Regions from separate parts of the Pseudomonas sp. ZY71 genome, predicted to be linked through region 1. Evidence: riboswitches for the same ligand, from Rfam matches in the RefSeq annotation. Region 1 holds a riboswitch; the other holds the start of a gene.
What was found. A riboswitch is a leader RNA that binds a small molecule or an ion and turns the genes downstream of it on or off. The one in region 1 is predicted to bind manganese.

Region 1 (11,310 bases):
GCAGGTCCTGACCCGGCACACCATTGAGTATCGATGCGTTGGTCAGTGCACCGCCGATCGGACGCACACCGGCGAACAGAATGTCGGTGGAGTTCAGTTGTACCGGCGCGTTTGGACGGTAGCTGATCTCACCGCTCCACGCCGTACCGGTAGGCAGAGTGGTGGAGAAGCTCAGACCGTAGAGGCGAATGTCTTCTGGATATTCGATGAAGTAGTTCGAGTTGCCCGCGACCAGCAGTGGTGCAAGTGCCGCAAACGGCCCCGGCAGAGCGCGCGCGGTGTTGTAGACCGATTGCGGAGCACCGGTGGCGCTGAAGATCGGCGCACGGCTGTGGTAGTTCATGAAGTAGGCGCCGAACTCGGTGTCGAGCGGCTCGTACATGTACTTGAAGGACGCGCCCCACTGACCGCTGTCGCGGGCATCGCGGTCAGGACCACGGCGCACCAGAACGCCTTCTTCGTTGACGTTGACACCGTTGGCCGCCAATGGCCCCAAAGCGATGGCCGGGATTTGCGAACGCTTGTTCAGCACGCGCAGGTTGTCGTTGCAACCGTCGGCCACGATGTCCGGCTGCGAGAAGAACGTGCCGCAGTTGTCGACGACGGTCTGGTCCCATTCCAGCTGATAGAACGCTTCGGCCGAGAGGTTTTCGGTCAAGCTCTGGGACACGTAGAACATGTTGACCGGGATCAGGCCTTCCTTGATCTCGGCGCCCGGACGACGGAACGCGGAAACGTCGATCGGGTTGATCGAGTTGATGCCGCCGCCGATGAAGGTACTTTCACCCCAGCTCACCACCTGCTTGCCCAGGCGCACGGAACCCGGCTGATCGGCGATCGCGTAGTTGTGGTAGACGAAGGCGTCGAGGATCTGCCCGCCGGACGACTTGGCGCCCTCTTTGCGACCCGAGTCGCTGATGTCCTTGAACTCGCGGCTTTCATCCTTGAGTTCGAAGTCGTACCAGTATTTGCCACGGACGAACACACCGGTGTCGCCGTATTTCAGTTCAAGGTCATGGATGCCCTTGAAGATCTTCGAAAAGGTTTCACCGCTCTTGAAGTTGGCGTGACCGTCATCGGACGTCTGCGACAGGCCGTGGCCGCCGTTGTTGACGCCAATGAGGTTCTTGTTCGGGCTCTGAGTAGACCAACTGGCACCGATCGACAGGGACGAATCGAACTGGCCTTCGATTTCACCGACGTTGAAACTGACGCCGAATGCGGGCCCGGCGAGCGAAGAGGCAAGACTGACTGCCAGAGGCAGTTTCGCCCGGCGCCAGAACTGGTTTACTGAGGTCATCGACGCTACTCCATGTGCATTATTGTTATGGCAGTGAGTACTTTTAAAAACGTCCGAAGGACCGGGTGCCAGAGACAGCCCGACGTCACTCCAAAGATGCATCGCCCCGATTTGTGCGTGTGCCCCGTTCTTAAAAATCCTTGAGCGGACTATAGCCAGCAGGTGGTACTGCTTGATCCCTCTAAAGTGTGATTTGCAGCTGCCGGCCACTCTGGAACAGTCCTTTCGCCAGTCCGACGCATGTCGGCACGGCAAGGATGGCCTAATTTTTCGATTTCACAAGCCAAGCGCTTGCTTGGTGGGTCTGGCGCGCCGTTTTCGGCGCGCCAGCAGACACTCAAAGTGTCGAGAGGAAGGTGCTGTTGTTGGCCTGCCATTCGGTGATGTCGAGGCGGATGCGCTTCTTGTCGAGCTTGCCGACACTGGTCTTGGGAATTTCGGTAACAAGGGCGATCTGACTCGGAATCGCCCACTTGCTCAGGTGGCCCAATTCCACGAACGGCTTGAGGTGTTCCTTGAGCTCGCGCGCCCCGATCACGTGCCCTTCGCGGATCACCAGCAAGGCAAACGGACGCTCGCCCCACTGCGGATCGGCGATGCCCACCACTGCTACTTCGCGTACCGCGACGTGACGGCTGATCAGGTCTTCGAGGTCCAGCGAGGAGATCCACTCGCCGCCGGTCTTGATCACATCCTTGATGCGGTCGCGGATGTCGATCACGCCCATGCTGTCGAGCGTGGCGACATCGCCGGTATGCAACCAGCCACCGGCCCAGAGCTCGGCGCCCTTCTGCGGCTCGTTGAAATAGCCCTCGGTGAGCCATGGCGCACGCAGCACCAATTCGCCTTGGGTCTCGCCATCGGCCGGGAGAAAGTTACCCTCGCCGTCGACAATCGCCGCTTCCACCAGCGGCCCCGGTACACCGGCCTTGATCCGGTAAGTGGTGCGTTCGTCTTCGGTGCCGGCCATCAACTCGTCATTGAGGTGCGCACAGGACACCAGCGGACCCGTTTCCGACATGCCATACGCGGCAGTCAGCTGAATGCCCCGCGCCTTGGCGGTTTCGTAAAGCGTGCGATTGAGCGCACTGCCGCCAATGACGATTTTCCAGCCGCCGAAATCGGTGCCTTGTGCGCCCTTGGCGTTAAGCAGCATTTGCAGAATGGTTGGCACGCAGTGGGAGAAGGTGACCTTCTCTTTGCGCCACAACTCCACGAGAAACTCAGGATCGTAGCGCCCCGGATAAACCTGCTTAAGGCCAAGCATGGTTGCCACGTACGGCAAACCCCAGGCGTGAACGTGGAACATCGGGGTGATCGGCATGTACACGTCGTTGGTGCCGAGCAGGCGCACGCTGTCGATCGAACCCATGATCGTCGACACGCCCATGGTGTGCAGCACCAGTTGCCGATGGGTGAAGTACACACCCTTAGGGTTACCGGTAGTGCCAGTGGTGTAGAACGTGGTGGCGACCGAATTTTCGTCGAAGTCCTGGAAGTCGTACTGCACACTGGCGGCGGCCAGCAGTTGCTCATACTCGCCGACCAGATTCGGCAGATCGGCGGTCTTTTCCGGCAGATCGGTCAGCAGCAGGGTTTTCTCGACCGTGGTCAGGTGTGGCGCGATCGCTTGATACAACCCGACGAACTCGCTGTTGACCAGCACAAAGCGGTCCTCGGCGTGGTTCATGGTGTAGAGGATCTGCTCCGGCGACAGGCGCACGTTGATCGTGTGGATCACCGCGCCAATCATCGGAATCGCAAACATGCATTCCAGGTAACGGTGGCTGTCCCAGTCCATCACCGCCACGGTGTCACCGGCCTTCACACCGGCCGCCGTCAGCACGTTGGCCAACCGCGCCACGCGCTCGATCAGGGTCGGGTAGCTGTAGCGAATCTGGTCGCGGTAAATGATCTCGCGGGTTTTCTCGTAGCGGGCGCCGGACATCAGCAGCCGCTTGATCAGCAATGGATACTGGTAGGCCCCATCGGCCGGGGGAATGACGCGAGTCTGCAACATAAGAATCCCTTTTCTGACTGCACGGTGTTGGCGTAGAGATTGGTACTCTAGAACCCTTATACGCCAGCCAAATCAGCCAAAGGAATGATTTGCAAAGCCGTACAAATGCTAGCTTTGCGCCAGCATTTGCCGGTTTTCGTCATCGATCAGGCGGTTTGTCCTACTGCCTCCTCGGAAGGCGTGCGTGGGAAAACCACCGCAGCGAGGAAGGTCAACGCGCCGAAACCCGCAAGAATCAAGTACAGGCCTACAAAACCATGGCGCGGTTCGACATAGGAAATCAGCGGAATCGCCGTCGCACTGGCACCGAACGATAAACAGTAACGCAGGGCGAACACCCGTGATTGCCACTGTGGGGCGACGAAGTTGGCAACCATCGCATCGTTCACTGTTACCTGCCCGAACACCACGAACATGAACGCCGCACCGAGGGCGATCACCGCCCAGCCGTCGGCATAGGCCAGCGCAAACAGCAGCGGTGCCTGGCACAGCGTCAGGACAATGAACGGCCATTTCAGGCTGAGCCGATGCAGCACTCGACCGATGCTCAACTGCGCAACCGCACCAAAGGCATAGGCCAGACTGACCACCACGCCGAGGGTTTGCGGCGAGGCGAACAGTTCATGCAAACGTTCCTGAAACAACTTCGGATAGGTCATGGTGGTGGCGTTGAACACCACGCCGCCGGTGGCCGTGGCCAACGCCAGCACGCCGAACACCATCATCATCGAGATACGCTGGCCGGCGGCGCCTTTGAGTGGTGTGTGCGCACGCTTCGGAATCGGTTCCTCACGCACCTGCAAGGCGAAGCCAAAACCCAGCACAATCGCCACCGCCCCCGGTAACAGGAACGCTGAGCGCCAGCCGAACTGCGCCACCAGCAAACCGGTGATCAGCGCCGAAAACGCCACGCCAAGATTGCCCCACATGCCGTTGATGCCGATTTCACGGCCACGGTTTTGCGCGTAGGCCACCAGCATCGCCGTGCCCACCGGGTGATAGATCGCAGCGAAAATACCGATCAGGGTCAGGCCGATCACCAGCATCGTCGGACTGTTACTCAGGCCGGTAAAGATCGCCGAGACGCCGATGCCGAAGAAAAACACCAGCATCATCTGCCGCCGACTCCAGTGATCGCCGAGCCAACCAGCGGGCAGCGAACAGGCGCCGAAGGCAATGAAGCCGCCCAGCGACAGGCCGATCAGCGCGGCGTAATCGAGACCGAACGCTTGAGTCATGCCGAGCACGGCGGCGGGAAAAATAAGCATGAACATGTGATCGATCACATGGGCGGCGTTGATGTAGCGGATGACATTACGGGATTGATTCATGGCGGCACGCTTTACGTTGTTGTGTGGCGCTTATGCTAAGTTGGCCGTAAAGCGCATTCCTGCCAAGCAACTCATCAAATCAGACATGTTAATCAGCCACTTCGAACACGGCCCGGTGAGCGCCTACCCCCGGGATTATCTGGATGGCGCGCACCAGCCGCTGCACCTGCATCGCGAGGCGCAACTGCTGTATGCCGTCAGCGGGATCATGCGTGTGGTCACGCAATCGGGTGCGTGGGTGATTCCGCCGAGTCGCGCGGTATGGATTCCACCCGAGGTGGCGCACGAGATTTTCATGAGCGGCGATGTGCAGATGCGCTCGCTGTTCATCGCGCCAGAATTGTCACCCGCCAGCCTGCATCAGTGCTGCGTATTGGCCGTGACGCCGCTGCTGCGCGAGCTGATCCTGCGAGCCGTGCAAGGGGCGCCGCATGCCGACAATCCGCTGATTCAGCAACTGATGCTGGAGGAACTTGCCAGCCTGGAAAACCTGCCACTGCACATTCCGATGCCCACTGACCGGCGCCTGCAAAACATCTGTCTGGCAATGCTGCACACCCCCGATCATGCCAATACGCTGGAAGACTGGGCGCAGCAGGTCGGCGCCAGCTCACGCACGTTGGCACGGCTGTTTCAGCAACAAGTGCAGATGAGTTTCAACGCCTGGCGCCAGCAACTGCGCCTGATGGAAGCCCTGCCGCGCCTGCTCGCCGGGGACAGCGTGCAGCGTGTGGCGCAGGATTTGGGTTACGGCAGCGCGCGGGCGTTCAGCGCGATGTTTCGTCGTTTGCTTGGGGAAAATCCCCGCGAATATCTGAATACCCTGAGCAAGCTCAGCGAGCTTGTGTAAGACCCTGTGGGAGCGAGCCTGCTCGCGAAAGCGGTCTTTCAGCCACCAATAATGTCGACTGACCCAACGCCTTCGCGAGCAGGCTCGCTCCCACAGGTTCAAGTCGCGGTTCTGAGATCAATGCATCTCGGTAAACGCGATTTTCACGCCGAGAGCGATCAGCACCGCACCCATGGTGCGGTCGAACCAGTGACCCATGCGGGCGAAACCGGCACGTACACGTTGCTGACTGAACAGCATTGCCACCAGACAGAACCAAAACGCAGTCGCGACCGCCAGATAAACCCCGTAACCGGCCTGCACCGCCAGTGGCGTGTGCGGATTGATCACCACGGTGAACAGTGACAGGAAGAACAGCGTGGCTTTCGGATTCAGACCATTGGTCACGAAGCCTGAGGTGAACGCGCCGCGAGCGGTGCGAACGCCCGCCTCTTTGTGCAGATCATCGGCCACGACTTTCGCCGGTTGCGCGCGCAGCGCCTTGAAGCCGATGTACAGCAAGTAAGCGGCTGCGGCCCATTTCAAGGCGTTGAACAGCACGATCGACTGCGACACGATCAGGCCGATCCCCAGCAACGAATAACCAACGTGGAGGAAAATCGCCGTGCCCACGCCCAGCGCGGTCCAGGTGCCGGCGCGGCGACCGTGGGTCACGCTCTCGCGCACCACAACGGCAAAGTCCGGGCCGGGGCTGGCGACGGCCAACAAGTGGATCAGTGCAACGGTCAAGAACTCGGTCCAGTACATGGGGGCTCCTTTCGGCCAAGCGTATCAATTTGTTTCATCTGGTAGGCTCGGCAGATTACGCCCAACGCTCACAGCACAAAAGGTACAGTTGATGACGAACACGCGCCGCGCGGTATTCCTTGATCACCCTTCGCTGGATCTCGGCGACCTCGACCTCAGTCCGTTGCGCGAGTGTTTCAGCGATCTGCAGCTGTTCGCCCAAACGTTGCCCGGACAAGTCGCCGAACGCCTGCAAGGTGCCACAGTGGCGATCAGCAACAAGATCCTGATCGACGCCGCCGCGATGGCCGCCAACCCCGATCTGAAACTGATTCTGATCACTGCCACCGGCACCAACAACGTTGACCTCGCCGCCGCCCGCGCGCAGGGCATCACCGTGTGCAACTGCCAGGGTTATGGCACGCCGTCGGTGGCGCAGCACACGATCATGTTGCTGCTCAACCTCGCCACGCGTCTGGCCGATTATCAGAAAGCCGTCGGCGAAGGTCGCTGGCAGCAGGCGAAACAATTCTGCCTGCTCGACTATCCGATCGTTGAGCTGGAAGGCAAAACCCTCGGTTTGCTCGGTCATGGCGAACTCGGTGGCGCCGTGGCGCGATTGGCCGAAGCGTTTGGCATGCGCGTGTTGCTCGGGCAGATTCCCGGGCGCCCTGCTCGCCCGGATCGCCTGCCGCTGGATGAACTGCTGCCACAAATCGACGCCCTCACCCTGCACTGCCCGCTCAACGAACACACTCGCCACTTCATCGGCGCCCGCGAACTGGCCTCGATGAAACCCGGCTCCTTCGTGGTCAACACCGCACGCGGCGGCCTGATCGACGAACAGGCACTGGCCGACGCTCTGCGCGCCGGGCATCTGGGCGGCGCGGCCACTGATGTGTTGAGCGTCGAGCCGCCGACCCAAGGCAATCCGTTGCTCGCGGCGGACATCCCACGCCTGATCGTTACGCCACACAACGCCTGGGGTAGTCGCGAAGCACGGCAACGCATCGTCGGCCAATTGACCGAAAACGCTCAAGCGTTCTTCAGCGGTAAGGCGCTGCGGGTCGTCAGTTGATAAACTGCGGCACTTTTTTTGAGGAGCAGTTATGGATCCGCGCAGTGAAGTACTGCTTCGTCAGCCCGAGTTGTTCCAGGGTTCGTTGTTGTTGGCCGGGTTGCCCGCCGACGATTTGCTTGGGCGCTTGCCCAACGCATTCGGCTGGTGCTGGCATGCCGGCGATCAAGCCGCGCTGGACGCCCGTTTCGAGGGCCGCAGCCATTTCGGCGTGAATGTCCCGGAGCGGGAATTCGACAGCGCCGTGGTGTTCCTGCCCAAGTCCAAGGACCTGACCGATTACATCCTCAACGCTGTGGCCTCACGTCTGGCCGGGCGCGAAGTGTTTCTGGTCGGGGAAAAACGCAGCGGCATCGAAGGCGCGTCCAAGCAGCTCAACCCGTTCGGCAAGCCGCGCAAACTCGACAGCGCGCGTCATTGTCAGCTCTGGCAAGTCACCGTGGCCAATGCCCCGGAAGCGAAATCCCTGGAAAGCCTGGCGCAGACCTATGAATTGCCACTGGCCGAAGGCCCGTTGAAAGTCATCAGCCTGCCGGGCGTGTTCAGCCACGGTCGACTGGATCGCGGCAGCGCCCTGCTGCTGGAGCATCTGGACAAGCTGCCGAGCGGCCATTTGCTCGACTTCGGTTGCGGCGCTGGCGTGTTGGGGGCTGCGGTCAAACGTCGCTATCCGCACAATCAAGTGACGTTGCTGGACGTGGATGCTTTCGCTGCTGCCAGCAGCCGTCTGACGCTGGCGGCCAACGGTCTGGAAGCTGAAGTGCTGACTGGTGACGGTATCGATGCTGCGCCGATGGGTTTGAATGCAATTCTGAGCAATCCACCGTTTCACGTCGGCGTGCACACCGATTATTTCGCCACGGAGAACTTGCTGCGAAAAGCGGCAAAACATCTGAAAAATGGCGGCGAACTACGCTTGGTGGCGAACAGCTTCCTCAAGTATCAACCGCTGATCGAAGAGCATCTTGGCGTGTGTGCGATCAAGGCTGAAGGCAATGGTTTCCGGATTTACCGGGCCAAGCGCGGCTGAAACTTCTTTTAAAAAAGAGGCTTGCTCAATCGGATTTGCCTAGGCAGAATCCGCTCCGTCCTAGGGGAGTAGTCTCCCACGAGCGCCAAGCTCGTCCGGCATACGTCAACATACTTGATCCTCAGATCATGGCGTATGCGACCCAAGCGTCCGCAGCAGACGGATCGCAGGGTTTGACAAGACCTATGACACGCACACCTTACCCGGGGCGGGAAGGCTGTACGTGTCATAGCCGTGTCGACCCGCCCCTTAGGAAATCCTGATGCTGGACTCGTTACTCGTTCCCACCGCAATCGTTGCCTTGGCCGAAATCGGCGACAAGACGCAACTGCTCGCGCTGATTCTCGCCGCTCGCTTTCGCAAACCCTGGCCGATCATTGCCGGCATCGTCGCTGCGACCCTGGCCAACCACGCAGCAGCCGGTGCGGTAGGCGCCTGGTTCGGCAGTTTCTTCTCGAATGCGACGCTGCACTGGATTCTCGCCGCCAGTTTTACGGCCACCGCTTTGTGGACGCTGGTTCCGGACAAAATGGACGACGATGAAACCAGCACCGCACGCAAGTTCGGGCCGTTCCTGACCACGCTGATTGCGTTTTTCCTCGCCGAAATGGGCGACAAGACCCAGGTCGCGACGGTGATGCTCGCCGCGCAATATCCGGAACTGTGGCTGGTGATTATCGGTACCACGGCGGGCATGTTGATTGCCAACGTGCCGGTGGTATTGGCGGGTAACTTTGCCGCGGACAAATTGCCGCTGACCTTGATCCGTCGCCTCGCGGCGTCGGCGTTCATGATTCTGGCGATCGTTGCGGTGTACAAGGCGATGCAGAGCAGTGGCTGGGTTTGACGGCGTAAGTCGATAGACCGCGTCAGCGTTCTTCATCGGAACGCCCCCCGGAGACAGGCTCGCTCCCACTTTGGAATGCATTCCAAATGTGGGAGCGAGCCTGCTCGCGAAGTGGCCGTCAGCCGACCTGTAAATCCATCAGGATTTAGGCGCCTGTTCGTACAGCGGCATAACCTTCGGAATCGCCGCCTGCAACGAGGCAATCCGGCTGGTCGAAGCCGGGTGAGTGCTCATGAACTCCGGCGGCGAACCTTCCGACGCCTTGCTCATCTTGTTCCACAAGGTGATCGCGGCGTTCGGGTTGTACCCGGCGCGCGCAGCCAGTTCCAGGCCGATCAGATCAGCTTCGTTTTCGTTGGCACGGCTGTTCGGCAGGGTCATGCCGTAGTTGGCCACAGTATCGGCCAGCGCCAGACTGTCCTGACCCAGACCGAGCAAGGCACCCGCGCCCTGCTTGGCCATTTCAATCCCGTAGGCCTTGGACATCGCTTCACGACCGTGCTCGCGCAGAGCGTGGGCGATTTCATGGCCCATGACCGCGGCGATTTCATCGTCGGTCAGCTTCAGGCTATCGATCAGCCCGGTGTAGAAAATGATCTTGCCGCCAGGCCCGCAGTTGGCATTGAGTTCATCACTCTTGATCAGATTGACCTCCCACTGCCACTGCGCCGCATCCGGACGGAAGTTCGGCGCCTGGGCGATCAGGCGGTTGGCAATCGCCTGAACCCGCTTGGCCTCAGGACTGGTCTTGTCCAGCACACCCTTGCTGGAGGCTTCACCGACAGTCTTCTGATACGACTGGGCATACATCTGGTCGACCTCTTGCGAGGACAGCATGCTGAACATGTACTGCTTGCGTTCCACACCCACGGCGCCGCCGCTGGTGGTGTTGACCGACTGACAACCGGCCAGCAACAGCGCTGCGCTCAGTGCACTTACAACCAATGTCTTGTTCATTCAAAAGCTCCCTGAAAACCTGCGCGTATCCTAGGCGGGTAATTGTATCGACGCCAGATACAACAGACGTGTTGCAGCGACTTTCAGACGTTTCCCACTTGAGCTGTCGTAAAAAATTCACAGCGATCGCCAGGCCCGCAGCAACTGCGTCGTGCACTGATCCATTTACGACATCGGCTTGCAATTGCACCTGCTCGCACTCATGGCCCAATGCCGCCTGCCGATACATCAGCGCAGACGTCCTCTTGCGTGCGGAGCTCCCATGAAGTTCAAGTCGATCCAGTTTTCCGTCGCTGCCCTGGCCGGCGCCATCGTCCTTAGCGTGGTGGCCGCGCTGGTGCTGTACGCGCTGTTTTCCGGCGCCCGTACGCAAGAGATGGTGCAACAGCGCACCCAGGCGCAGTTCGAGCAAGTCATCGAACAGCGCCTGACTTCGCTGGCACAAACCCAGGTCAGCCAGATCCAGCGCGAACTCGAAGCGCCGCTGCTGATTGCCGGCGGACTGGTGCGGGTCAACGCCCTGCTCGGCACACCGGGCGTCGATGGCCAGCCGCGCCTGACCGTCAGTCGCGAGCAGTTGATCAGTCTGATCAAAGAAAACGTCGAAAAGAACCCGAAAATTCTCGGTACGTATATCGGCTGGGAAAAAAACGCCCTCGACCACAATGACGCGGCCTACGTCGGCACCAGCGTGATCGGCATCGACGCGGCCAACGGGCGCTTCCTGCCGTGGTGGTTCCGCAACGACGACGGCACCCTCGGCCTGGACAAACTGGTCGACGTCGACGACCAGAAAACCCTGTCCACCGGCGTGCGCGCCAGCGAGTACTACCTGTGCTCGAAAGAGAGCAAAAAAGCCTGCGTGATCGATCCGGCGCCGTACAAGGTCGGCGACAAGATCGTCATGCTCGCCTCCTTCATTGAACCGATCATGCTCAATGGTGCCTTCCACGGCATCGTCGGTGCAGACCTGTCGGTGAACTTCATCCAGGAAATGCTCCTCGCTGCTAACCAGAAGCTCTACAGCGGCGCCGGGCAAATGGCGCTGATCGGCGGCAATGGCCGGATCGTTGCCTACACCAAAGACCCGAGCAAATTCGGTGAAAAAGTCAGCGACATCCTCGACGCCGAGCAGACCGCCAACATGGCCAATCTCAAGCGCGGCGAAGTG
Region 2 (11,310 bases), 1.8 Mb from region 1:
TGCCCGAATTCTCGCGCTTCAGCGAGCCCTGCGTCTTAAACATTTTCCAGCGGCCATCGCGTGGCCAGATGCGCGCTCAGGTAATCGAGAAAGGCTTTGACCTTCGGCGTCATCGCCGCCCGTTCCTGTACGCAGGCGTAGATGTCCATCGGCTCGACAACGCTGTGTTCAAACAGCGGCACCAACTGCCCGCTCGCCAGATAAGGTGCCGCAACAAACTCCGCCAGTCGCGTGACCCCTGCGCCGTGAACCGCCATTTGCGCCAGCGCATCGATGTCATCACTGATGGCGGTGGCATTGATAGGGGCGTCGAAACGCTCGCCGTCGCGAGTAAACGTCCAGCGCAGAAAACGTCCGTCCAGGGGATAACGAAAAGCCAGGCAGGCATGGTTTTGCAAATCATCCGGCGATTGCGGCCACCCGGCGCGCTGAAGATAAGCCGGCGCGGCGCACATGATGAAGGGCAGCGAAACGATCTTGCGCGCGACGATGCCGTCCTCCAGTTGCGGCGTGATCCGCAGGCTCAGATCGATGCCGTCCTGAATGTGATTGATCTTGCCATTGCTGGTCGACAGTTCGATCAGCAGGCGCGGGTGCAGCGCGGCGAAACCGGCGATCAGCGCGGCCAGCACATGGCGGCCGAACGCGGAGGTCGAGGCGATGCTCAGTCGGCCCTGCAACTCGCTGTCATCGCTGCTGATCGAGCTTTGCGCGGCTTCCAGATCTGCCGCAATTCGGCGGACTTTTTCGTAATAAACCGCGCCGTTTTCGGTGAGCGCCATGCTGCGCGTGGTGCGTTGCAACAACCGCACGCCGAGGTGCGCTTCCAGCCGATTGATCGTCTGGCTCACCGCCGCCGCACTGACGCCCAGAATCTTCGCGGCGCCGACAATCGAGCCCGATTCCACCACTTTGATAAAACTGGCAATCGCCGCTAACAGGTTCATTAATGTCCCGCTGAGGGTTGATTCGTAAGTTCTGCTTTATAAAGTACCTGCGGTTGATCGTCTAGTTACGCGGGTGCGGCCTTGCTAACGTGCGGTCTCCCTGTCACTGGATGGAAAAGCCATATGAATCAAAGAACCAACGCCGAAGCCTTGATCATCAGCCGCCGCAAGCTGTCGCCGCGTGCCACGCCGTATGTGTTTGCACTGTACATGGCGACGATCATGGCGTTTCTGATGTCGCTGGTGATCACCGCCGCCAATTCCGGCATTGATAACGACTACCTGAGTAATGCCTTGCATGCCTACAAGCTGGCGATGCCCGCGGCGTTCATGTGCATCCTGGTCGTGCGGCCGATCGTGATCAAACTGGTGGCGTGGACGGTGCATCCGCATTGTTGAAACGCCCCGTCTCGGCAGTGACTGTTCTGACGTCTTCGCGAGCAGGCTCGCTCCCACATTTAGACCGCGATCCCCTGTGGGAGCGAGCCTGCTCGCGAATGGCCTCACCACCGATAGACAGGTCTTGTGGGGTGCCTCAGAAAAACTCGTCGAGCAGCTGATAAAAGGCGATCCGCTGTAGATCCGGCTCCACGCCATACACCTCGAAAAACAACGGCAGCCACTGCTCGCCAAGGTTGTCCGTGATGCTGTGCGCGGCTAGCGCCAAATCCTGATAACGATCAGCGACGCCGAGTCGCCCGCAGTCGACAAACCCACTGAAGCGGCCCTCGTCGGCGAGCAGATTGGGCAGGCACGCATCGCCATGAGTCACCACCAGATCTTCCTGCGTCGGACGTGTGGCGAGCAACTGCTGGAACACGGTTTCGGCGGATTGTCCCAGGCGCGAATCATCGAAGTCTTCTTCGTCGATCAGCCCGGCGAGCAGGTGTTCGCGGGCCCGTGTGATCTTCTGCTCCAGACTGTGATCGAACGGACAACTGTCGATCGCCACCGCGTGCAGTGTGCGCAGTGCCTGCGCCGCGAGCGCGACGATCTGCTCCGGCGAAAGGTGCTCGCTGCTGGCAAGATCCCGGCCCGGCACGGCGGTCATCAACAGCCAGTTGTGTTGCGCTTGCGTGGTGGTGTCGAGCACACGCGGCGCCGGTAAATCCTGCGTCGCCAGCCAGCGTAAGCGCTGCACTTCACCGGGCAACTCGCCCCAGGTCATCACTTGTTCGGTTTTGACGAACTGCGGCGCCGCCCCGGCAGGTGTAATCCGCCATACATCGGCGCGCGACTCGCCAATGGTCTGCTGTTCAATGGCCGCACCGGCAAATTGGCTGCGCCATGCTGCGGGGAAATCCATGTCTTTTGTCCTTGCAATTATCGAAGTGCGCATTGTGCCGTTCTGGCGGTTTGGTGCGCAAACACGGATCGGTTCAGGAAATCCATCGAAACTTCGCCAACAACCCAACTGTCCAGACCCTTACACGTCCCGGCGGATGTTCTGTCGGGACAGCTCCATGCAGCGGAGAAAGACGAGGATCGAGATGACGATGACAGTGGGAGACTTTCTGGTTGAGCGGCTCAGCGAATGGGGCGTTACGCGGATTTTTGGTTACCCGGGTGACGGCATCAACGGCGTGTTCGGCGCGCTCAGTCGGGCCAAGGGAAAAATCGAATTCATCCAGGCACGGCATGAAGAAATGGCCGCGTTCATGGCCTCGGCGCATGCCAAGTTCACGGGGGAATTGGGGGTGTGTATCGCCACCTCCGGGCCCGGCGCCTCGCACCTGATCACCGGCCTTTACGATGCACGCCTGGATCACATGCCGGTGTTGGCCATCGTCGGTCAGCAAGCACGCACCGCGCTCGGCAGTCACTATCAACAAGAGCTTGATCTGGTGTCGATGTTCAAAGACGTCGCCGGGGCATTTGTGCAGCAGGCGTCGGCGCCTTCGCAGGTGCGGCATTTGCTCGATCGCGCAGTGCGCACGGCCGTGGGCGAACGCCGGGTAACCGCGCTGATTCTGCCCAACGATTTGCAGGAACTGAAGTATGAAGCACCGGCGCGCGCCCATGGCACCGCACATTCCGGGGTGGGTTACACGAAACCCAAAGTGCTGCCTTATGACGAGGATCTGCAGCGGGCCGCCGCGGTTTTGAATGCGGGCGAGAAGGTCGCCATTCTGGTTGGCGCCGGGGCTTTGCAGGCGACCGACCAAGTCATCGCGGTGGCCGAAAAGCTCGGCGCCGGTGTCGCCAAGGCCCTGTTGGGCAAAGCCGCGTTGCCGGACGATCTGCCTTGGGTCACCGGCAGCATCGGCCTGCTCGGCACCGAACCGAGCTACAAACTGATGAACGAATGCGACACTTTGCTGATGATCGGCTCAGGTTTTCCGTACTCGGAATTTCTGCCCAAGGAAGGTCAGGCGCGCGGTGTACAGATCGATTTGCAGCCGGACATGCTCAGCCTGCGTTATCCGATGGAGGTCAATCTGGTCGGCGACTCGGCGGAAACCCTCGCCGCGTTATTGCCACTGCTCGAGCAGAAAACCTCCAACAAGTGGCGCAAGAAAGTCGAAGGCTGGCGCAGCAGTTGGGAGAAAACCCTCGAAAGACGCGCCATGGCCAAGGCTGATCCGGTCAACCCGCAACGAGTGGTCTATGAGCTGTCGCCACGCTTGCCCGATGAGGCCATCATCACCAGCGACTCCGGCTCCTGCGCCAACTGGTTCGCCCGTGACCTGAAAATCCGCCGTGGCATGCAGTGCTCGTTGTCCGGTGGCCTGGCGTCCATGGGCGCCGCTGTGCCTTACGCGATTGCCGCGAAGTTTGCTTATCCCGAGCGTTCGGTCATTGCGTTGGTGGGCGATGGCGCGATGCAGATGAACAACATGGCCGAACTGATCACCGTCGCCAAATACTGGCGGCAGTGGGCGAGTCCGAAATGGATCTGCGCGGTGTTCAACAACGAGGATCTCAATCAGGTCACGTGGGAGCAGCGGGTGATGGAGGGCGATCCGAAGTTCGAAGCGTCGCAAAGTATCCCGGACGTGCCTTACCACTTGTTCGCCATTTCCATTGGCCTGAAAGGCATCTTTGTCGATCGCGAAGAAGACGTCGCCGCTGCGTGGGAAAAGGCACTGGCCTCGGAAGTGCCGGTGGTGATCGAGTTCAAGACCGACCCGAACGTGCCGCCCTTGCCGCCGCACATCAAGCTTGAGCAGGCGAAGAAATTCGCCACGACATTGTTCAAGGGCGATCCGGATGAAGCCGGGGTGATCGTGCAAACCGCCAAGCAGGTGCTCGGCGCCGTGTTGCCCGGGAAAAAATAACCGGTTTACACGGAAGATTGATTTGATCGTTCCCACGCTCGGCGTGGTAATGCAGCCCGTGACGCTCCGCGTCACTGGACGCGAAGCGTCCCTTGAGGCATTCCCACGCAGAGCGTAGGAACGATCAGGCAGGAGAAACCCGGAGGTGTGCTTTTGATTTTCATCGGTTGTGCCGGCTGGAGTCTGGGGCGCGAACACTGGCCGGTATTTCCCCTGGAGGGCACGCATTTGCAGCGCTACGCCGCGCGCCTCAATGGCGTGGAAATCAACAGCTCGTTCTACCGTCCGCATCGCCGGCAAACCTATGAGCGTTGGGCCGATGGCGTACCGGAGGCCTTCCGGTTTTCGGTGAAAATGCCCAAACACATCACCCATGAGTTACGCCTGGCAGGTTGCGAGGCGGCGCTGGACAGGTTTCTGGCTGAATGCGGCGGTCTGGGCGAACGCTTGGGCTGCTTGCTGGTGCAGTTACCACCTTCGCTGGCGTTTGACGCCGCCAGCGCCGAAACCTTTTTCACGACATTGCGCGAGCGCTTCTCCGGCGCAGTGGTGCTCGAGCCAAGGCATGAATCGTGGGTCAGCGCCGAGCCGATATTAATGACTCACCGGATCACCCAAGCAGCAGTTGATCCTGCGCGCATCAGCCGTGATATTTCGCCAGCCGGCTGGACGGGAACCCAGTATTGGCGCCTGCACGGCTCACCGCGCATTTACCACAGCGCCTACGATTCACCTTATCTGCAACACCTCGCACACGCCTTGCTGTCAGCGACCGCTGCAGGTGCCACGACCTGGTGCATTTTCGACAATACCGCCAGCGGCGCAGCGCTGGGCAATGCCTTGGCGCTGGCGACGCTGACCTCCGCTTGAATCAGGCCGACAGGTGCTCATACAGAATCGTCGCACCGACAATCATCAGCACCACGCCCCCGACGATTTCCGCACGCTTGCCAACCACAGCACCGAGCACTCGGCCGAGCATCACGCCAATAGTCACCATGGTCATGGTCGCCAGACCGATCGCCGCTGCCGCGACCCAGATGTTCACGTCGACAAACGCCAGGCCGACGCCGACCGCGAGGGCATCGATGCTGGTGGCAAACGCGGTAACGGCGAGAATCAGGAAGGAGTGCGAACCGGGTTTTTCTTCCTCTTCTTCTTCGTGTTTCAGACCGTTGTAGATCATGTGCAGGCCGAGAACCAGCAGCAGGGTGAAGGCGATCCAGTGGTCCCATTCAGCCACCCAGCGAGTCGCTGCCTGACCGATCAACCAGCCGATGATGGGCGTGATGGCTTCGATCACGCCGAAGATCAAACCGGTGCGCAGGGCTTCGGTGAGGCGTGGTTTGTGCAGGCTGGAGCCTTTGCCGATGGCGGCGGCGAACGCATCCGTGGACATGGCCAGAGCGAGGAAAATGAGGGAAACAGGATTCACGGGGGCACACTTCCAGTCGGGCTATGAGTCAACGACACAACCACACGCCCGACTTTAGGCATGGATGTGTCGTCGGTCTCACCAACCAAAAGGTGTTCGCACCACGGCATGTTGCCGAGAATGTTGATACGAACGCTTCCGAAAGGCTCGGAAACAGGCTACTCCCCAACGAGGCTGCGGATCTTAACAGGTCGATATGAAAATTTCGTCCAAACCATTGCGTCTGACGTCAGGTGCAGCACGTCACGCGGGTTTCTCGTTGATGCGCAATTCAGCACACAAGCCCCCCTGCGGCAGGTTGTATAGCTGCAGGGTGCTGCCGACCTTGCTGACGATCATCTGCACAATCGCCAGGCCCAATCCGGCGCCATTGGCGTGGCCGTGGCTGTAGAAACGCTCAAACAGACGCGCGTAGTCGGCTTCGTCGATGCCGGGACCAGCGTCCTCGACACTGATGTAAACCGCGCCGGATGCCTGCGGCTGGACCTGCACGCGCACTTCGCTGCCGGGCGGGGCGAAGTTCAAGGCGTTGGTGACCAGATTCTGCAGGGCGATGGCCAGCGCCACAGGATCGGTTTCGACCGGGCAGTGATGATCGCTGTCGAGAATCAGTTCGACGTCCTTTTCCCAGGCCAGTGGCGCCAGTTCAGCGAGTTCTTCGCGCACCAGCGCGGTAAGTTCCACCGGACTATTTTGCGGGTTGGCCAGGCGCGGCTCGATGCGCGCCATGGTCAGCAACTGGCTGGCAATACGGGTCGCGCGGTCTACGGCGCTGACCAGAAACTCCAGCGCTTCTTCGCGTTGTTGCGCGGTACTGGCAAGCTGCGCGTTTTGCGCATGGATGCGCAGGATCGCTAGCGGCGTGCGCAATTCATGGGCGGCATCGGCGATAAAGCGGCGTTCGCGGGCGAGCAGATTGTCGATCTGCTGCAGCAGGCGATTGAGCGCGGTTTGCATCGGTTCAAGGTCGTGGGGCAGGGGCCTGAGGTTCAGCGGCTTGAGGCTGTCGGTGTTGCGCCCGCGAATGGTCTGCGCCATGGCGCGCAACGGTTGCAGCCCCCAGCCAATCGTCAGCCAGATCAGAACCGTCAGCACTGGTACGCCGATCACGCTCGGCCACAACGTGTGGCCAACAATACGCTCGATCAGATCCTGCCGAATGTCATCGCGTTCACCCACCCAGATCAACAACCCTTGCTGCGCGTCCTTGAGCAGAAAGGCGCACCAGTCGCGGCCGTTTTCCATCAGATCATGAGAACCGAGGGTGGTCGGCGGCGCAGTAAGTTCCGGTGCTTCGGCCGAGCGCATCAGCAATTGCCCGTCGCTGCGCCAGACCTGAAAGGTCAGACGGGTTTCGTAGGGATGTGCTGCCTCGCCATCGCCGACCCGGCTCATCGCTTCATCGAAGGCCTGATGCAGCCGCTGCCAGTCGTTATCGCCTGGGGCGCGTTGCGCCAGCACACCCTGAAGCAGGCGTGCGCTCTGCGCCAGTTGTGCGTCGTAGACCTCTTCGATTTCATGATGGCTGTCGCGCAATACCAGCCAACTGATCAGCACATCGCCCATCAACACCAGGATCAGCACCGGTACCAGAATCCGCGCACGTATCGAGATCATGCTTTGCCCGCCACCACGTAACCGACGCCGCGTACGGTGCGGATCAACTCGGTCGAGAGTTTTTTGCGCAGGTTGTGGATCAGCACTTCGAGGGTGTTGCTCTCGACCCGTTCCTGCCAGCCATACAGCGCCCCCGAAAGACGCTCGCGGGTGACGACTTTGCCAGGCCGGGCCAGCAGTTGATGCAGCAGTTGATATTCCATCGGCGTCACCACCACCTCGTTGCCGTGCCAGGTGACTTGTTGACTGACCGGATCAAGGCACACGCCGGCATGTTCCAGCACAGGTTGCGCGCGGCCCTGACTGCGCCGCAGCAACGCGCGGATGCGCGCCTTCAACTCATCGACATCGAACGGTTTGATCAGGTAGTCGTCGGCGCCGGCATCGAGGCCGGCGATGCGCTCGGCGGTGCCATCGCGGGCGGTGAGGATCAGCACCGGCAGGTCCCGTTGTTCGCTGCGCAGTTGTTGCAGCAAGGCCAGACCGTCGAGCCGTGGCAGGCCGAGGTCAAGCAGCAGCAGATCGAAGCTTTCACTGCGCAGGGCATGCAAGGCACTGACCCCGTCCTGCAACCAGTCGAGGGTATAGCCCTCGTTGCTCAGGGCAACGCGAATGCCTTGTCCGAGGGCACGATCATCTTCGACCAGAAGCAGGCGCATGGTGATTCTCTGTTGGCGGAACGGGTTGGGATGGACGGCATCATGCCGCCGCGCCGAGCGTCTTGGCAGGCCATCCGACGGGAAAGATGTAACGGTTCGTTGCCAACTAAGCTTTCACTAAGGTTGCTTTTGCACAGTGAGGTCTTTCTCATCCAGCGAGAGTGATTCCATGCGCAAACTGCTGCTGTTGTCTTTGATCGTCGCCAGCCCTCTGGCCATTGCCGGCCCGCAATGCACCACTGCCGAGCGCTCGCAATGGCAAGACCAGAAGGCCTTTCAGGAACAGCTGAAAGCCCAGGGTTACGAGATCAGCAAGTTCAAGGTCACCGACGGCAACTGCTACGAGATCTACGGCTTCGACAAGGACAAGCGCAAGGTCGAGATCTACCACGACCCGGTCAGCGGTAAAGCGGTCAAGACCGAGATCAAGGGCTGATGCCGAGCGCGTCCCTACGCCTGTGGGATCCCGTGGTGCGGCTGTTTCATCTGTCGATTGCGGGCGTCTTCGTCGCCAATTATTTCTTCAATGAAGCGGGTGACGACTGGCATGTCTGGCTCGGCTATTACGCCATGGGTTGGTTGCTGGTACGCACGGTGTGGGGATTTATCGGGCCGCGCAGTGCCCGTTGGGCGGACTTCTGGCCGACCCCGACGCGCCTGCTGGCCCATGCGCGCTCACTGCTCGCCGGGCGGCCCGAGCATCGCCTCGGCCACTCGCCGATCGGTGCGCTGGTGATGATCCTGATGTTGCTGGCGTTGTTCACCGTGGGTCTCAGTGGCTGGGCGATGGAAGAAATCGACGCCTTGTGGGGTGCCGATTGGCCGTTGTCGGTCCACGAAACGGCGGCCGACAGTCTGCTTGTGCTGGTGTGCATTCACATCGCTGCTGCCGTGTTTGAAAGTTTTCAGGTTCGCGACAACTTGCCGTTGTCGATGCTCACCGGGCGCCGTCGCCGATTGCCAAATGATTCGACGCGCTGACAAGGACGTCTGCCCATTGTTAACCCTCCTGTCCTTGCCGCGAGCCCCTTATGCGTGCGTTGTCCTTTCGCTTGACGTTCATTCTCGGCAGCCTCGCGGTGTGCCTGATCTTTCTGGCCGCGTGGCGCAGTCATCCACCCCATGTGCTGGCGCCATTTGCGTTGTCGACAGCGCCGGTCGATGGCGCAATGCAAGCGTCGGAACCGATGTACAGCAGTCGTTTCGTTTCCTCGCAACTGGATGATTTTGTGCATTCCTCTTCGGTCACCGCGCTGCCTGGCGGGGACTTGATGGCCGTGTGGTTTGCCGGCTCGCGCGAAGGCGCTGCCGACGTGCAGATCCGCACGGCGCGCTTTGATGCAAAAAGTGCGGAGTGGGGCGCCGAACAGGTGCTGGCCACCCGCGAGCAAACCCGCGACGGCACCCAGCGCTATATCCGCAAGCTCGGTAACCCGGTGATCGCGCTCGCGCCGGACGGGCGCTTGTGGATGTTCTACGTCTCGGTGTCCGTAGGCGGTTGGGCCACCAGTGCGATCAACGTGATGGTCTCTGCCGACATGGGCCGTGAATGGTCGACGCCGCGTCAGTTGATCACCTCGCCGTTTTTCAACATCAGCACACTGGTACGCGCGGCGCCGGTGTTCCATGCCGATGGCTCGATCGGCTTGCCGGTGTATCACGAGTTCATGGGCAAGTTCGCCGAGTACCTGTACCTGAGCGCCGACGGTGCAGTCATCGACAAATTCCGCATCAGCCGTGGCAAGCACTCGTTGCAGCCGACCATCGTGCCGCTGGATGGCCGCCGCGCCGTGGCGATGCTGCGTTATGCCGGTGACACCCATCATCGCGTGTTGGCCAGCCGCACCGACGATGCCGGCCAGACCTGGAGCGAACCGTATCCGCTGGAGCCGGCCAACCCCAACTCGTCGCTGGCAGCGGTAGGCACGGCTGACGACGGTTTGCTGGTCGCGCTCAACGACCTGCGCGACGGGCGTTTCAAATTGAGCCTGTACGGCACCGATGCCAATCTCAACGACTGGCGCAGTGTGATTGAACTCGATCAGTCACCGGATCCGCTCGGTCAGCCGTTCTCGCCCGAGGCGTACAAAGCCATTATCGGCGAGGGTTTCCGATCCTCCAGCGGTGCCCGCCGCCTGCCGTTGGAACAGCGCTTTCTGAGCAATCTCGACTACCGCGTGTGCAAACCGCGCGGCTGTGATTTCGAGTACGAATATCCGTATTTCAGCCGGGGTTCGGACGGTCTCTATCACTTGGTGTATTCGTGGAATAACACCTTCATCAAACATGTCAGCTTCAACGATGCCTGGCTGGCGGAGCGTCTGTGATGTTTCTTTGGCAAGCCCATTTGAGTTTTGTCCTGCTCGGTTTTGTTCTGCTGAGTGCCTTTCACTTCACCCGGCCATGGCGCCCGTGGCTGTTGCCGCTGTTGGCGCTGGCCGGTTTTATCCCGGTCAACGATCTGCCGCTGGCAGCCTATGTGCGCAGCTTTACCGATGATCTGGCGATCACCACGCTGGTGTTGCTGGGCTGGGTCTGTCTGCTGCGCCTGGGCGTGGTTCAGCCGTCGCCAACGGTCAAGCGCGTTCAGGTGCTGGTGTTGTTTACCGTATTGGCACTGATTCTGTATCCGGCAACGATGGGCCTGACTTACGTCGATCCGTACCGCTGGGGCTTTAATCCACGGCCGATGATTGTGCTGATCGGGCTGAGCACATTGGCCCTGTTGTGGCTGCGCAACGGCTTGGGCGTAGCGATGTTGGCGCTCGGCACGCTGGCCTTCGCGCTACGCCTCAAAGCCTCGGAAAACTATTGGGATTACCTGATCGATCCGCTGCTGGTGGGTTACTGCCTGGTGGCCGGTGCCGCGCTGTGCGTGCGCGAAGTCTGGCGCCTGTTGCGGCCGGTCCCGGCCGTGCCGACGTCTTCAATCTGATCACCACACAGAGGTTTACGATGGGTTGGTTGCAATCGCGGCGCCTGCGCTACGGCGTCGGCGCGGCAGGTTTGGCGTTTTTACTGTTGGCCCTGCTGCGGCTGGTGTTCGTGCTGGGTTTTTCCGGTCTCGACATCAGCGCATTTGCCAACGACCCGCAACTGCGCGAAACCCTCGGCATTGGTCTGCGTTTCGACCTGCGTCTGGCAGTGTTGCTGATGTTGCCACTGGCCGTTCTGGCATGGTTGCCACGCTGGAACCTGACGCGCCTGCCGTTGCTGCGCCAAGTCGCGCGGGGTTACTGGTTGCTGGTGCTGGGCGTGGTCGGCCTGGTCTACATCATCGACTTCGGCCATTACGCCTACCTCGGCGTGCGCATCAACGCCACGGTGCTGCGTTATCTGGAGGATGCGCAGATCTCGCAGCAAATGGTCCGGGA

Region 2: linked by a shared signal. The riboswitch ahead of mntP (manganese efflux pump MntP) and the one ahead of VY732_RS24605 (TMEM165/GDT1 family protein) in region 1 are both predicted to bind manganese.

Annotation. Positions count from the first base shown of each region.
Region 1 covers NZ_CP144274.1:5,554,652-5,565,961, forward strand. Annotated here, with positions in the region: gene VY732_RS24570 (DUF1302 domain-containing protein) at 1-1,300, opposite strand, end outside; gene VY732_RS24575 (fatty acid--CoA ligase) at 1,638-3,320, opposite strand; gene VY732_RS24580 (MFS transporter) at 3,467-4,651, opposite strand; gene VY732_RS24585 (AraC family transcriptional regulator) at 4,737-5,501, shown strand; gene VY732_RS24590 (LysE family translocator) at 5,619-6,248, opposite strand; gene VY732_RS24595 (2-hydroxyacid dehydrogenase) at 6,340-7,305, shown strand; gene VY732_RS24600 (class I SAM-dependent methyltransferase) at 7,337-8,335, shown strand; yybP-ykoY riboswitch at 8,386-8,510, shown strand; gene VY732_RS24605 (TMEM165/GDT1 family protein) at 8,598-9,182, shown strand; gene VY732_RS24610 (M48 family metallopeptidase) at 9,321-10,139, opposite strand; gene VY732_RS24615 (methyl-accepting chemotaxis protein) at 10,402-11,310, shown strand, end outside.
Region 2 covers NZ_CP144274.1:3,723,472-3,734,781, reverse strand. Annotated here, with positions in the region: gene VY732_RS16580 (LysR family transcriptional regulator) at 36-947, opposite strand; gene VY732_RS16575 (DUF2798 domain-containing protein) at 1,071-1,346, shown strand; gene VY732_RS16570 (APH(3')-II family aminoglycoside O-phosphotransferase) at 1,483-2,253, opposite strand; gene VY732_RS16565 (thiamine pyrophosphate-requiring protein) at 2,438-4,225, shown strand; gene VY732_RS16560 (DUF72 domain-containing protein) at 4,379-5,095, shown strand; gene mntP (manganese efflux pump MntP) at 5,097-5,660, opposite strand; yybP-ykoY riboswitch at 5,669-5,840, opposite strand; gene VY732_RS16550 (ATP-binding protein) at 5,904-7,277, opposite strand; gene VY732_RS16545 (response regulator) at 7,274-7,936, opposite strand; gene VY732_RS16540 (PepSY domain-containing protein) at 8,106-8,372, shown strand; gene VY732_RS16535 (cytochrome b/b6 domain-containing protein) at 8,372-8,917, shown strand; gene VY732_RS16530 (sialidase family protein) at 8,968-10,263, shown strand; gene VY732_RS16525 (hypothetical protein) at 10,260-10,871, shown strand; gene VY732_RS16520 (LTA synthase family protein) at 10,892-11,310, shown strand, end outside.